DNA from 2 places in the Mesorhizobium sp. NPDC059025 genome. Region 1 is predicted to be linked to the other one. Evidence: predicted binding sites of a transcription regulator. Region 1 holds the regulator's gene; the other holds the start of a gene.
The links. The regulator PhoB, encoded in region 1, activates phosphate uptake and scavenging genes when phosphate is short. The targets are predictions, from matches to a motif close to TGTCATNNANCTGTCAT.

Region 2: a site for PhoB is predicted at 3,263-3,279, ahead of ACFWYE_RS30485 (putative 2-aminoethylphosphonate ABC transporter substrate-binding protein). Genes of this name have one in related genera too.

What each region holds. Positions count from the first base shown of each region.
Region 1 covers NZ_JBHYIM010000007.1:72,443-78,108, forward strand. The annotation lists gene xylF (D-xylose ABC transporter substrate-binding protein) at 1-703, opposite strand, end outside; gene ACFWYE_RS17970 (ROK family protein) at 1,043-2,284, shown strand; gene phoB (phosphate regulon transcriptional regulator PhoB) at 2,330-3,019, opposite strand; gene phoU (phosphate signaling complex protein PhoU) at 3,039-3,746, opposite strand; gene pstB (phosphate ABC transporter ATP-binding protein PstB) at 3,784-4,608, opposite strand; gene pstA (phosphate ABC transporter permease PstA) at 4,623-5,666, opposite strand, start outside.
Region 2 covers NZ_JBHYIM010000024.1:4,596-10,261, forward strand. The annotation lists gene ACFWYE_RS30475 (putative 2-aminoethylphosphonate ABC transporter permease subunit) at 1-829, opposite strand, end outside; gene ACFWYE_RS30480 (putative 2-aminoethylphosphonate ABC transporter ATP-binding protein) at 831-1,985, opposite strand; gene ACFWYE_RS30485 (putative 2-aminoethylphosphonate ABC transporter substrate-binding protein) at 2,071-3,093, opposite strand; gene ACFWYE_RS30490 (TIGR03364 family FAD-dependent oxidoreductase) at 3,593-4,708, opposite strand; gene ACFWYE_RS30495 (aspartate aminotransferase family protein) at 4,754-5,666, opposite strand, start outside.

The DNA of each region.
Region 1 (5,666 bases):
GGCCCTGTGCCGCCAAGGCGGCAATCGCTCCGCCGGCGGTGCCGTCATTGGCGGCCACGACGGCATCGACCTTGTTGTCATTGGCGGTCAGGAATTGCTCCATGTTCTTCTGAGCATTGGCCGGCAGCCAGCCGTCCGTGTAGGCCTCGCCGACATTCTTGATCTTGCCTGCGTCGATTGCTGCCTTCAGCACTTCCATCGAACCTGAGAACAGGAAATCGGCATTCGGGTCGGTGCTGGAGCCCTTGATGAAGACATAGTTGCCTTCCGGCTTGACGTCGAAGACGCCCTTCGCCTGCAACCGCCCGACTTCCTTGTTGTCGAAGGTCAGATAGAAGACGTCCTTGTTTTCGATCAGACGGTCATAAGCGATGACCGGAATGCCTTCGTCCACGGCCTTCTGCACAGCCGGGCCGATGGCGGAGGTGTCCTGCGCCAGGATGACAAGGGCGTTGGCGCCCTGCGAGATCAGGCTTTCGACGTCGGTGAGCTGTTTGCCGGGATTCGACTGCGCGTCAGCGGAAATATATTTGTCGCCTGCCGCCTCGATCGCCTTTTTCATGGCGGCTTCGTCGGTCTTCCAGCGCTCTTCCTGGAAGTTGGACCAGGACACGCCGATTACCTTGTCCTTCGCTTCGGCGACAGCGGAAAGCGCAAGCGTCATGGCGGCACCCGCCAGAATGGCGGCCGTAAATTTCCTCATTTTTTCCTCCCCGCGCCCAAGGGCGCGCTTGTGTGCGTTGGCCGTTGGAGAAGCTTTTTTTCGAGCTTCGAAAAAATAATCGCGCAGGCACAGCCTTCTGTCAACGGGATTCGAGTCCTTCGCGATATTTTTTTCGGATCACGAAATAATAGTGACGACGAGGGCATGTTCTGCCACTATCTGTGGAGGAGCGCGCTGTCGCGACGGCAGGAGCGAAACGGGTTTTGCATTCGCTCATGCATCGACCTATGCACGAACAGCGCATCTGGAACGCCATTGGCGGCCCAAGCGCAACGGCCTCGGTGTCCACGGGGCCGGCGGGGGAGGAACGGCAAGGACATGACTGTCGGGATCCGTCACGACGATTTGCGCCGCAGGAACCGCGCGATGGTGATTGCTGCCGTGCGTCGCTCCGGTGAGCCGTCCCGCACGGAAATCACCGCCATCACCGGCCTCAGCCATTCGACCATTTCAGCGATTTCGTCTGATCTCATCGCGGAGGGCATTCTGCGCGAGGGCCGCAGTGAACCGACGGCATCGAAGCGGGGGCGTCCGCAAGTGGGCCTGCAGCTCGATCCCGGCGCAGCGGCTGTGCTGACGGTCGTTCTGTCGCTCAACCTTTTGACGGCCGCAGCCATCGACTATTCGGGCAAGGTCCTGACGGAAGAAACACGCCGTCTGGACACACTGTCTCTGCCCCGGGAAGCGCTGGTCGATGAATGCGTCGAGATGGTCCGGCGACAGCTCCACGACCGGAGCCTGGCAAGACATCGGGTCCTGCGCATAGCTTTCGCAGTTCAGGGCACGGCAGATTCGCATGCGCGCACCATGCTGTGGACGCCAATCACCCCGCATGGCGATATCCCCTTTGCCGATATCCTGGAAAACGCTTTTGGCATTCCCGTCATCGTCGAGAACGACTGCAACATGATGGCGGTCGCGCTGCGTTGGCGCGGCACGGACCGCTATCGTGACGACTTCATTGCCGTTCTGCTTTCGCACGGCATCGGCATGGGCATCGTGCTCAATGGCGAATTGTTCATCGGCACCCAGTCGTCCGGCGGCGAATTCGGACACATGATCCACCGGCCGAATGGCGCGCGATGCCGCTGTGGCCGCCATGGCTGCGTCGAGGCTTATGCCGGCAACTATGCAATCTGGCGCAGTGCCCACGGGCTCGATGAAAACACCGAACCGGCCGCTGACATTCCCGACGACGAAATGCAGAGGCTGGCTGAAAAAGCACGCGCAGGCGTCGGCCCCGAACGCGAGGCCTATGAACGCGCAGGCACAGCCCTCGGCTACAGCCTCGGTTCACTTTTCGCCGTCATCGACCCTGCCCCGGTAACCTTTGTCGGCATCGGTGCAACGGCCTTCGATCTGATCGAGCCGGCATTGCGGCGGGCAATTGCCCAGACCGCCGGCGGACAACATTCGAATTCAATTGTCTTTGATACGGAACCCAAGGAGCAGATGCTGATCCGCGAAGGCTGCGCCATGCGCGCGCTGACCTTCATCGATCAGGAGATCTTCGCGCTTGGCGGTCCGATGGCTCCCATCCCTCAGCTTCTGGAGGTCTGAGCCGGCGATCAGGGCGCAATAGCGATGAACCGGCCTTGTCCCTGATCAATCCTCGCGGATGGCGTAGCCCGAGCCGCGTATCGTGCGGATGACGTCCGGCATGCGGCCATTGTTGACCGCCTTGCGCAGGCGCCCGACATGCACATCGACTGTACGCTCATCGATATAGATCGTCTCGCCCCAGACATTGTCGAGCAGCTGGCTGCGCGAGAAGACCCGCCCGGGATGCCGCATCATGAATTCCAGCAGCCGGAACTCCGTCGGCCCGAGCCGGATCTCGCTCTTCTTGCGGTAGACCCGGTGCGACTCGCGGTCGAGTACGATGTCGCCGACCTTGAGCACGGAAGACAGCACCTCGGGTTTCGCGCGGCGCAACAGTGCCTTCACGCGTGCCATGAACTCAGGCATCGAGAATGGCTTGACCAGATAATCATCGGCGCCGGTGGACAGACCGCGCACACGGTCGCTTTCCTCGCCGCGTGCCGTCAGCATGATCACCGGCAGGCGCTCGGTCTCCGGTCGCATCCGAAGCCGCCGGCACAATTCGATGCCGGATACTGCCGGCACCATCCAGTCGAGCACCAGGAGATCCGGCACATTTTCCTGAAGCCGGATTTCGGCTTCGTCGCCCCTGGCTACTACCTCGACCTGGTAGCCCTCGGATTCCAGATTGTAGCGGAGGAGGACGCCCAACGGCTCCTCGTCTTCCACCACCATGACACGCGGCGCGATCATCTTGCCGTCCGTCCCGTGGTCAGGCCGCCGGAACGGCAGCAGCCGTCTCGTCGAGCTTTGGCCGGTTGGGCGGCAACTGCTCGCCCGTCAGCACGTAGAAGGCGTTCTCGGCGATGTTGGTGACATGGTCACCGATGCGCTCGAGATTCTTGGCGCAGAACAACAGGTGCGTGCAGGCCGTGATGTTGCGTGGATCTTCCATCATGTAGGTGAGAAGCTCGCGGAAGACGGACGTGTATTTCACATCGATCCGCTCGTCGTCAGCCCTCAGTTGGGCGAGCCCCTCTGCGTCCCTCGCCGCATATTTCTCGACGACACCGTCGACCTGGTCGAGCACCAGATGGGCCATCGCGTCGATCGAATGCGAAAGGTCGCGCGGCGTGGCGCCCTGTCCGACCGCGCCGACTCGCTTGGCGATGTTCTTGGCCAGGTCACCGATGCGTTCCAGATCTCCGGCCATGCGGATGGCGCCGACCACGGCGCGCAGGTCCTGCGCCATCGGCTGGCGCTTGGCAATCAGCGTGATTGCCTTGGTGTCCAGCTCGCGCTGGCGCGCATCCATGATCGCATCGTCCGACACGACCCGTTGGGCAAGTCCATTGTCTGACTTCAGCAGCGCCTTGGTGGAGCTTTCGACCATCGAGCTCGCCAGTTCACCCATGTCGCTGATGAGCCTGCTGATTTGTCCGAGCTCTTCGTCGAACGATGCGACGGTATGTTCGCCCATATCTATGTCCTCTTTTTCCTCGGCAGCAATCGCTCACTCAGCCGAAACGGCCGGTGATGTAGTCCTGCGTGCGCTTGTCGTCGGGGTTGGTGAACATCTTGTCGGTAGCACCTTCCTCGACCAGGTAGCCGAGATGGAACATCGCCGTGCGCTGCGAGACGCGGGCGGCCTGCTGCATCGAATGGGTGACGATGACGATCGTGTAGTTCTGGCGCAGTTCGTCGATCAGTTCCTCGACCTTGGCGGTCGCAATCGGATCAAGCGCCGAGCACGGTTCGTCCATCAGAATGACTTCAGGCGACACCGCGATGGCGCGCGCGATGCACAGACGCTGCTGCTGGCCGCCGGAAAGGCCGGTGCCGGGCTCGTTGAGGCGATCCTTCACTTCGTTCCAGATTGCAGCCTTCTGCAGGCTGGATTCGACGATACGGTCCATCTCCGCCTTGTTCTTGGCAAGGCCATGGATGCGCGGTCCGTAGGCGACGTTCTCGTAGATCGATTTGGGGAACGGATTGGGTTTCTGGAACACCATGCCGACGCGGGCACGCAGTTCCACGACGTCGATCTTCGGATCGTAGATGTCTTCGCTATCGAGGGTGATCTTGCCACCGACCTTGGCCGCATCGATCGTGTCGTTCATGCGGTTGAGGCAGCGCAGGAAGGTCGACTTGCCGCAGCCCGAAGGGCCGATCAGCGCCGTCACCTGATTCTGGCGAATGTCGAGATTGACGTCGAAGAGTGCCTGTTTCTCACCGTAGTGCACGGTCACCTTGTCGCCGCGCATCTTGATGATTTCGTTCGTCTGGGCGCTCATCTGGCTGCTCACTGCCTGTTCGAGGGTCTTTTCCGTCATGATATTCATATCAGGCTCCCTTTCTACCAGCGCCGTTCGAAGCGGCGCCTGAGCACGATCGCTGTGATGTTCATGGCCATCAGGAAGACCAGAAGGATGATGATTGCGCCGGACATGCGTTCCACGAACGCGCGTTCAGCTTCGTTGGCCCACATATAGATCTGCACCGGCAGCGCCGTCGCGGGATCAAATGGGGTTGCGGGATAGTTTGCGACAAATGCCACCATGCCAATCAGCAGCAGCGGCGCCGTTTCACCGAGTGCGCGCGCCAGGCCGATGATCGTGCCGGTCAGGATGCCGGGGGCAGCCAAGGGCAGGATGTGCTGGAACACCATCTGCATCTTCGAAGCGCCGAGACCGAGCGCGGCCGAGCGGATCGAAGGCGGCACGGCCGCGAGTGCGGCACGCGTTGCGATGATGATCGTCGGCAGCGTCATCAGCGTCAGCACCAGGCCGCCGACGAAAGCGGCCGAGCGCGGCATGCCGAGGAAGTTGACGAATACGGCGAGGCCGAGCAGACCGAACACGATCGAGGGCACGGCTGCCAGATTGTTGATGTTCACCTCGATCAGGTCGGTGAACCGGCTCTTCTTGGCGAACTCCTCGAGATAGATCGAGGCGGCGACGCCGATCGGCAATGCAAGCAGAAGCACGATTACCATCATGTAGAATGAACCGATGATGGCAACACCGAGGCCCGACGTCTCGGGGCGGCTCGAAGCCCCGAATGTGAACAGGCCGGTGTTGAAATGCTCGGCCATCGCGCCTTCGGCCTTGAGCTTGTTCATCCATTCGACCTGCTGGTCCGACACCTTGCGGCGATCTTCGGGCACAGTGAGATCGATCTGGCCCTTGAAGGCGGAATCGAGGTTGGCGCCCGCCAGGATATTGACGGTGCGTGTGGTGCCGATCACCTTCGGATCGGAAACGACCACGTCCCGCAGTTGCACGCGAGAACCTTCGGAGAGGAAGCCCTTCAGCTTCGTCATCATCGGCTTGTTTTTCGCGTCGATGCCGAGTTTTTCGGCAAGCGCCTTCTGTGCCAGTGCCGGATAGTTGGCGGTCAA
Region 2 (5,666 bases), on a different contig from region 1:
AGATGATCAGCAGTGCATGCGGCAACGTGAAGAAGACGGAGCCGATGACGATGCCGATCGGTCCATAGATCGAGTTGCCCATCATCCAGCTTTTGAGCAGGCCCTGATTGCCGAACAGATAGACCAGCGCGATGCCGGGCAACAGCGACGGCACCAGGATCGGCACGGTCATGATGAGCCGGAACAAGCCCTTTAAGCGCATGCGGCTGCGATTGAGCGCATAGGCAAGGCCGAAGGCGATGCCGATGACCAGCACGGTACTGATGACCCCCATCAAGACCGAGTTCCAGATCGCCTGCGCCAGCGAGGGCGTCGAGACATAGGCGACGAAATTGTCGAAGCCGACGGTACGGGCCGGGCGGAGCATCACGCGGCGGAAAGTGTTGGAATCGACCTCCACCCAGTCGGTGCCGCGCTTCAGGTCCGAACCGACCAGGAAGGCGGACTGCCCGGTGGTGCCGCGGATGCGGTATTTGAGCGGGCTGCGGAAACTGAAGTCCTTGAACAGGCCGGTGACCGACAGCCTCCCGTCAGAACCGGTGGCAAGCTGCGCCTCGGTGATCGCCTTGGCATCGGCGTTGAGCGCGGCGACCGTGCGCGCCGGACCGAAGGCGGTGCCGCTGTCGTCGCTGCGCGCGATCTCGAAGGCGTCGAGGTCGAAACGGTAGGTCGACATCGACTTCGACAACAGCACATAGAGTGGGGCGGCCAGCGCCAGTAACAGATAGAGCGCGATGACCAGCATCAGGCCACGCTTGACGATATCGTCGGACGACAACAACAGGCGCGGCGTGCTGCCGGCGGGAAGGTCGAGGGCTGCCGCGCTCATCTCAGCTCGCCTTCGGAAAAACGAGCACGCGGTTCTGCGGCAGCTCGACACGCATGGCGCGGCCTGTCTCGATGCCAAGACGGCGGACCGCATTGATCGAGAAGTCGGCGACCAGCACACGCTCGCCGAAGCGCGGCGACGACAGGCGGCAGCGCCAGAAGGCGCCGAGGAATTCCATCTCCAGCACCGTGACATCGATCAGATTCTGCGGGGTCTTGATGTCTTCGCGCCCGTCGAGCGAATGGGGAATGATATCGACCGGGCGGATCACCGCGGTCACATCGCTGCCCGGGGTTACTTCGCAGGATGCGCAAACGAGTTCCGTCCCGGCGAGCCCGACCGTCTCACTGTCGATCATCCGGGCCGGGAACTGGTTCGTCTCGCCGATGAAGTCGGCGACGAACAAGGTGTTGGGATGGCGATAGACCTCGCTCGGCGTTCCGACCTGTTCGATGACGCCGTGGTTCATCACAACGATGCGGTCGGCCATCGACAGCGCTTCCTCCTGGTCGTGGGTGACCATGATGGTGGTGACGCCGAGCTTGCGCTGCAATTCCTTGATCTCGTGGCGCAGATGGACACGCACCTTGGCGTCGAGCGCCGACAGCGGCTCGTCGAGCAAAAGCAAGCCCGGCGAAACCGCCATGGCACGGGCCAGAGCGATGCGTTGCTGCTGGCCGCCGGAGAGCTGGGCCGGATATTTTTTCGCCTGTTCGGACAGGCCGACCAGGGCAAGCAGTTCTGCAACGCGCGCCCGGATCTCCGCTTTCGGCCGTCGGGCATTTTCCAGGCCGAAGGCGATGTTCTTCTCGATCGTCAGGTTCGGGAACAGCGCATAGGACTGGAACACGATGCCGTAGTCGCGCTTCGACGGCGGCAGGTTGGAGATGTCCCTGCCCGCCTGGTGGATCGAGCCACGCGTCTGCAGGTCGAGTCCGGCGATGGCGCGCAGCAAGGTTGTCTTGCCGCAGCCGGAGGGCCCGAGGAAGCAGACGAACTCACCCTCCCTGATATCCAGCGACACGCCCTTCAGCGCGACGAAGTCTCCGAACGTCTTCCAGACCTGGTCGATGACCAGATAGCTGGAACCGGCAGACGCCCGCGGCTCAAGGCGCAGCGGAGCGGCACCCGCTCCGGTGACGGTCTCGTGTTTCATCTCGTGGCCCATCTTTGGTGCAAGCGGAAACGACTGGTGTTCAAGCAGAACGGGCGCCGCTTCCGGCGGCGCCCGGCTGGATTGCTCAGCTTTTCGGCTCGGACTTGGCGTCGTAGCGCTTGGCCCACTCCGCCAGGATCGCCTTGCGGTTGTTGGCCGCCCACTCGAAATCATTCTTGATCATGTGGTCGGCGACATTGGCAGGCAAATGCTCGACCGGCTTGGCAATGCCCGGGAAGGCCAGCACGGCATAACCTTCATTGTACATCTCGTTGGCCTCTTTCGAGACCGAGAAGTCGACCAGTTTCTTGGCCGCTTCGAGGTTGGCGGTGCCCGCAACGATGGCCGTGGCTTCGGCCTCCCAGCCGGAACCTTCCTCGGGGAAGATGATGTCGATCGGCGCGCCGGCGGATTTGGCCTTGGCCCCGGGGAACTCGAACGAAACGCCGATCACCGTCTCGCCGGCGCCGGCCATCTTGCAGGGCTTGGAGCCGGAATGGGTATAGGCGGAGATGTTCTGATGCAGGCCATCCATGAAGGTCCAGGCATCCTTCTCGCCGAACATCTGCAGCCAGGCCGACACATCGAGGAAGCCGGTGCCCGAAGAGTTCGGGTTCGGCATCACGACATGGCCCTTGTATTCGGGCTTGGTCAGGTCCTTCCAGCTTTTCGGCGCGGCAATGCCGAGCTTCTTGGCCTCAACGGTGTTGAAGCAGATGGCGGCGACATAAGCATCCATGCCGGTCCAGGACGGCGGATTGGCGCTGTCGACAAAACGCTTGTCGAGCTTGTCGAGGCCGGCCGGCGCATAGGGCTCCAGCATGCCCTCGCTTTTCAACAGCAGCAGCGAGGTGGCGGCAAGGCCCCAGACGACATCGGCCTGCGGATTGTCCTTCTCGGCAAGCAGCTTCGCCGTCATCACACCGGTGGAATCGCGCACCCAGTTGATCTTGATATCGGGATAGGCCTTTTCGAAAGTCGCCTTGTAGCGGTCGAGGTCGACGGCCTCGATCGCGGTGTAGACCGTCAGATTGGTCTCGGCGATCGCTGCCGAAGCGGCGAAGGTTGCAGCAAGCGCTGCAAGCACGGATGTTATGCGCAATTTCATGGCTAGGTTCCCCGTCTGGTGACACATTCTTCGATGTATTGGGACGCCGGTCTGGCATCTGTGCCGGCCCAGAGATGCCGGCACGCGACGTCCATGAGCCACATTAGATTAGGGTCGTACGATAAGGAAAATCTATTTATTCTATGGTGGAATAGGTTTGGCTGATGTTTGTCATGAGGTTGTCATAGAGGGTTTGGGGGTCTGAAGCGCAGCGTCTCTATGTCCCCCTTTCGGGGGCGAAAGCGATTTCAGCATCTTAGACGAGCACGCCCTTTGGGGCGGCGCAGGCTAAGTGCTAGCAATCGCAAGAGAGGGGATTTTCAGCCGCAACGTCGACAAGGACTGCTCCAAGCAGCCCTTCATTTGAAAGCCGGGATCAGTTTGACCGTAACGATGACTGCGAGAGGTCTCAGCTGAATATCCCCTCTCTTGGATTTCTTCCCCGCAAGGGGGAGATACCAGCGCCTCGCCTTCGCAAGGGCGGGTCCGACACCCGGCTTCAACCAAACAACTCCGCCACCGTCTCCTCGCCCAGCGCGAAGCCGGTGCTGGCACCGGTGCCGGAGGTGACCATGACCAGCCTTATGTCCTCGTGCGGGGCATCGCGAAATGCTGCGTAGCGGGCGGAGGAATAGGTTCCAGTCCAGCGTGCGGTCACGGTCGGTTGGGCTGCCGGAAACAGCCGGACGAATTCGCCCAATATGAGCCGGTCGACCTCTTCCGAGCCGAATGGATCGGGTGTGGTGCCGTAGTGGTGGGAATCGCCGATCACCAGCGAGCCGTCGGCACTCTGAGTGACGATGAGATGGACACCATTGGCAAGTTCACCGGCTTGCTCGCTTTCGAGGCGCTGCCGCAATGCCGCAGCCTCCGGCAGCCCCGCATAGCCTTCATAACGCAGCAGGCTGAGATCCGAGACCAGCGCCGAATCCAGCCGGAAACCAGGGTCGGCGAGCCGCAGCATCTGCAGCTTGCAGCGGCGCACGCCATATTGACCGATGCGCTCGGGAAAGAGGCTGGTCAGGTCGTCGCCCGGGCACACCGCCACCTTGGCGGCACGGACAGTTCCAGCACTGGTCACGACCAGGCCTTTTTCGATCGCGGTGACAGCGACGCCGAAGCGGAATTCGACGCCCAGCTGTTCGGCGAGATAAGCGGTCAGCTTCGGCAGCACCTCGCGCGATTCCACGCGCAATTCAAACGGGCTGTGGAGGCCCCCGGCAATCTCGGCGCCGCGCAGGGCCGGCAAGCGGCCGATGACATCGGCCGGCGACAGCAGCGTGCATTCAGCGCCGTCCGGGGTTGCGGCGAAGGCCTGCAACACGGCAAGCGCCTCCGGCCTGCGCGCGACGACAAGCTTACCGCGATGCAGGACATCGAGCTCCGCCTCTGCGGCAAGATCCAGCCAGATGGCGCGTGTGCGTTCGGCGCGTGAACGCGAAATTCCGGGCTCCTGCCCACTGACCACGACCAGCCCGAAGTTGCGGATCGAGGCGCCGTTGGCCCGGGCATCGCGGTCGATGACAACCACGCGCAGGCCACGCCGTGCAGCGGCGAGCGCATGGGCGAGCCCCACGATACCAGCCCCGACCACCGCCAAGTCATACTGTGTCACAGTCGTCTCCCACTTTCCTGCTTTTTTGTTCGCGAGCCGACCGGGTCATCCAGCCATCACGGCATCTTCGACGATGGCAAGCGCCCGTTCGAGATCTGCCTTGCCGATGACCAGCGGCGGCGACAGGGTCAGCACGTTGCCGGCGCTGATCTTGAAGCTCAGGCCTTCTTCCAGGCAGCGGTAATAGACACGTTCCGCCAGCTCCTGCGCGGGCCGATAGCCGGCGCGGTCCTCGACCAGTTCGACTCCCATCATCAGGCCACGGCCTCGCACCTCTCCGACATGTGCGGAACGGCCGATCAGCTCGGAAAGCCTACCCATGGCATAGGCGCCGAGTTCGGCAGCGCGCTCGGCCAGCCCCTCCTCCTCGATGATGGCGATGGTGGTGAGCGCGGCGCGCGCCGTCACCGGGTTCTTCTCGTGGGTGTAGTGGCCGATCGCGAAATCGCCTGCGACGTCGAGCGCGCGCCGGGCAATGACCGAGGCGATCGGCAGCACGCCGCCACCCAGCGCCTTGCCCAGCACCAGGATGTCTGGCGTGACGTCGTCATGCTGGTGCGAGAAGAACTTGCCGGTCTTGGCCAACCCCGTCGGGATTTCGTCGAAGATCAACAGCGTGCCGTGCCGGTTGCAGGCTTCGCGCACCGCCTTCCAGAAACCTGGCGCAGGCGCCAGCGGCGTCGCCCGCATCGGTTCGGCGATGACGGCGGCGAAGTCGCCCTCGCGGCCGAGCACATAGGAGATCATGTTGGCGCAAGCCCCGGCCGAAGCCTCGAGGCTGTCATGACCATAGGCGCAGTTGCGGCTTGCCCAGGGCGCGACATGCTCGGCGCCCGTCATCAACGGTCCGGCGATCTGCGAACGGAACGTCGCCTCGCCGCCGACAGAAGCCGCGCCGAAACCGGCGCCATGGAAAGCGTCCCAGAAGGACAGCGTCTTGAAACGCCCGGTGGCGGCA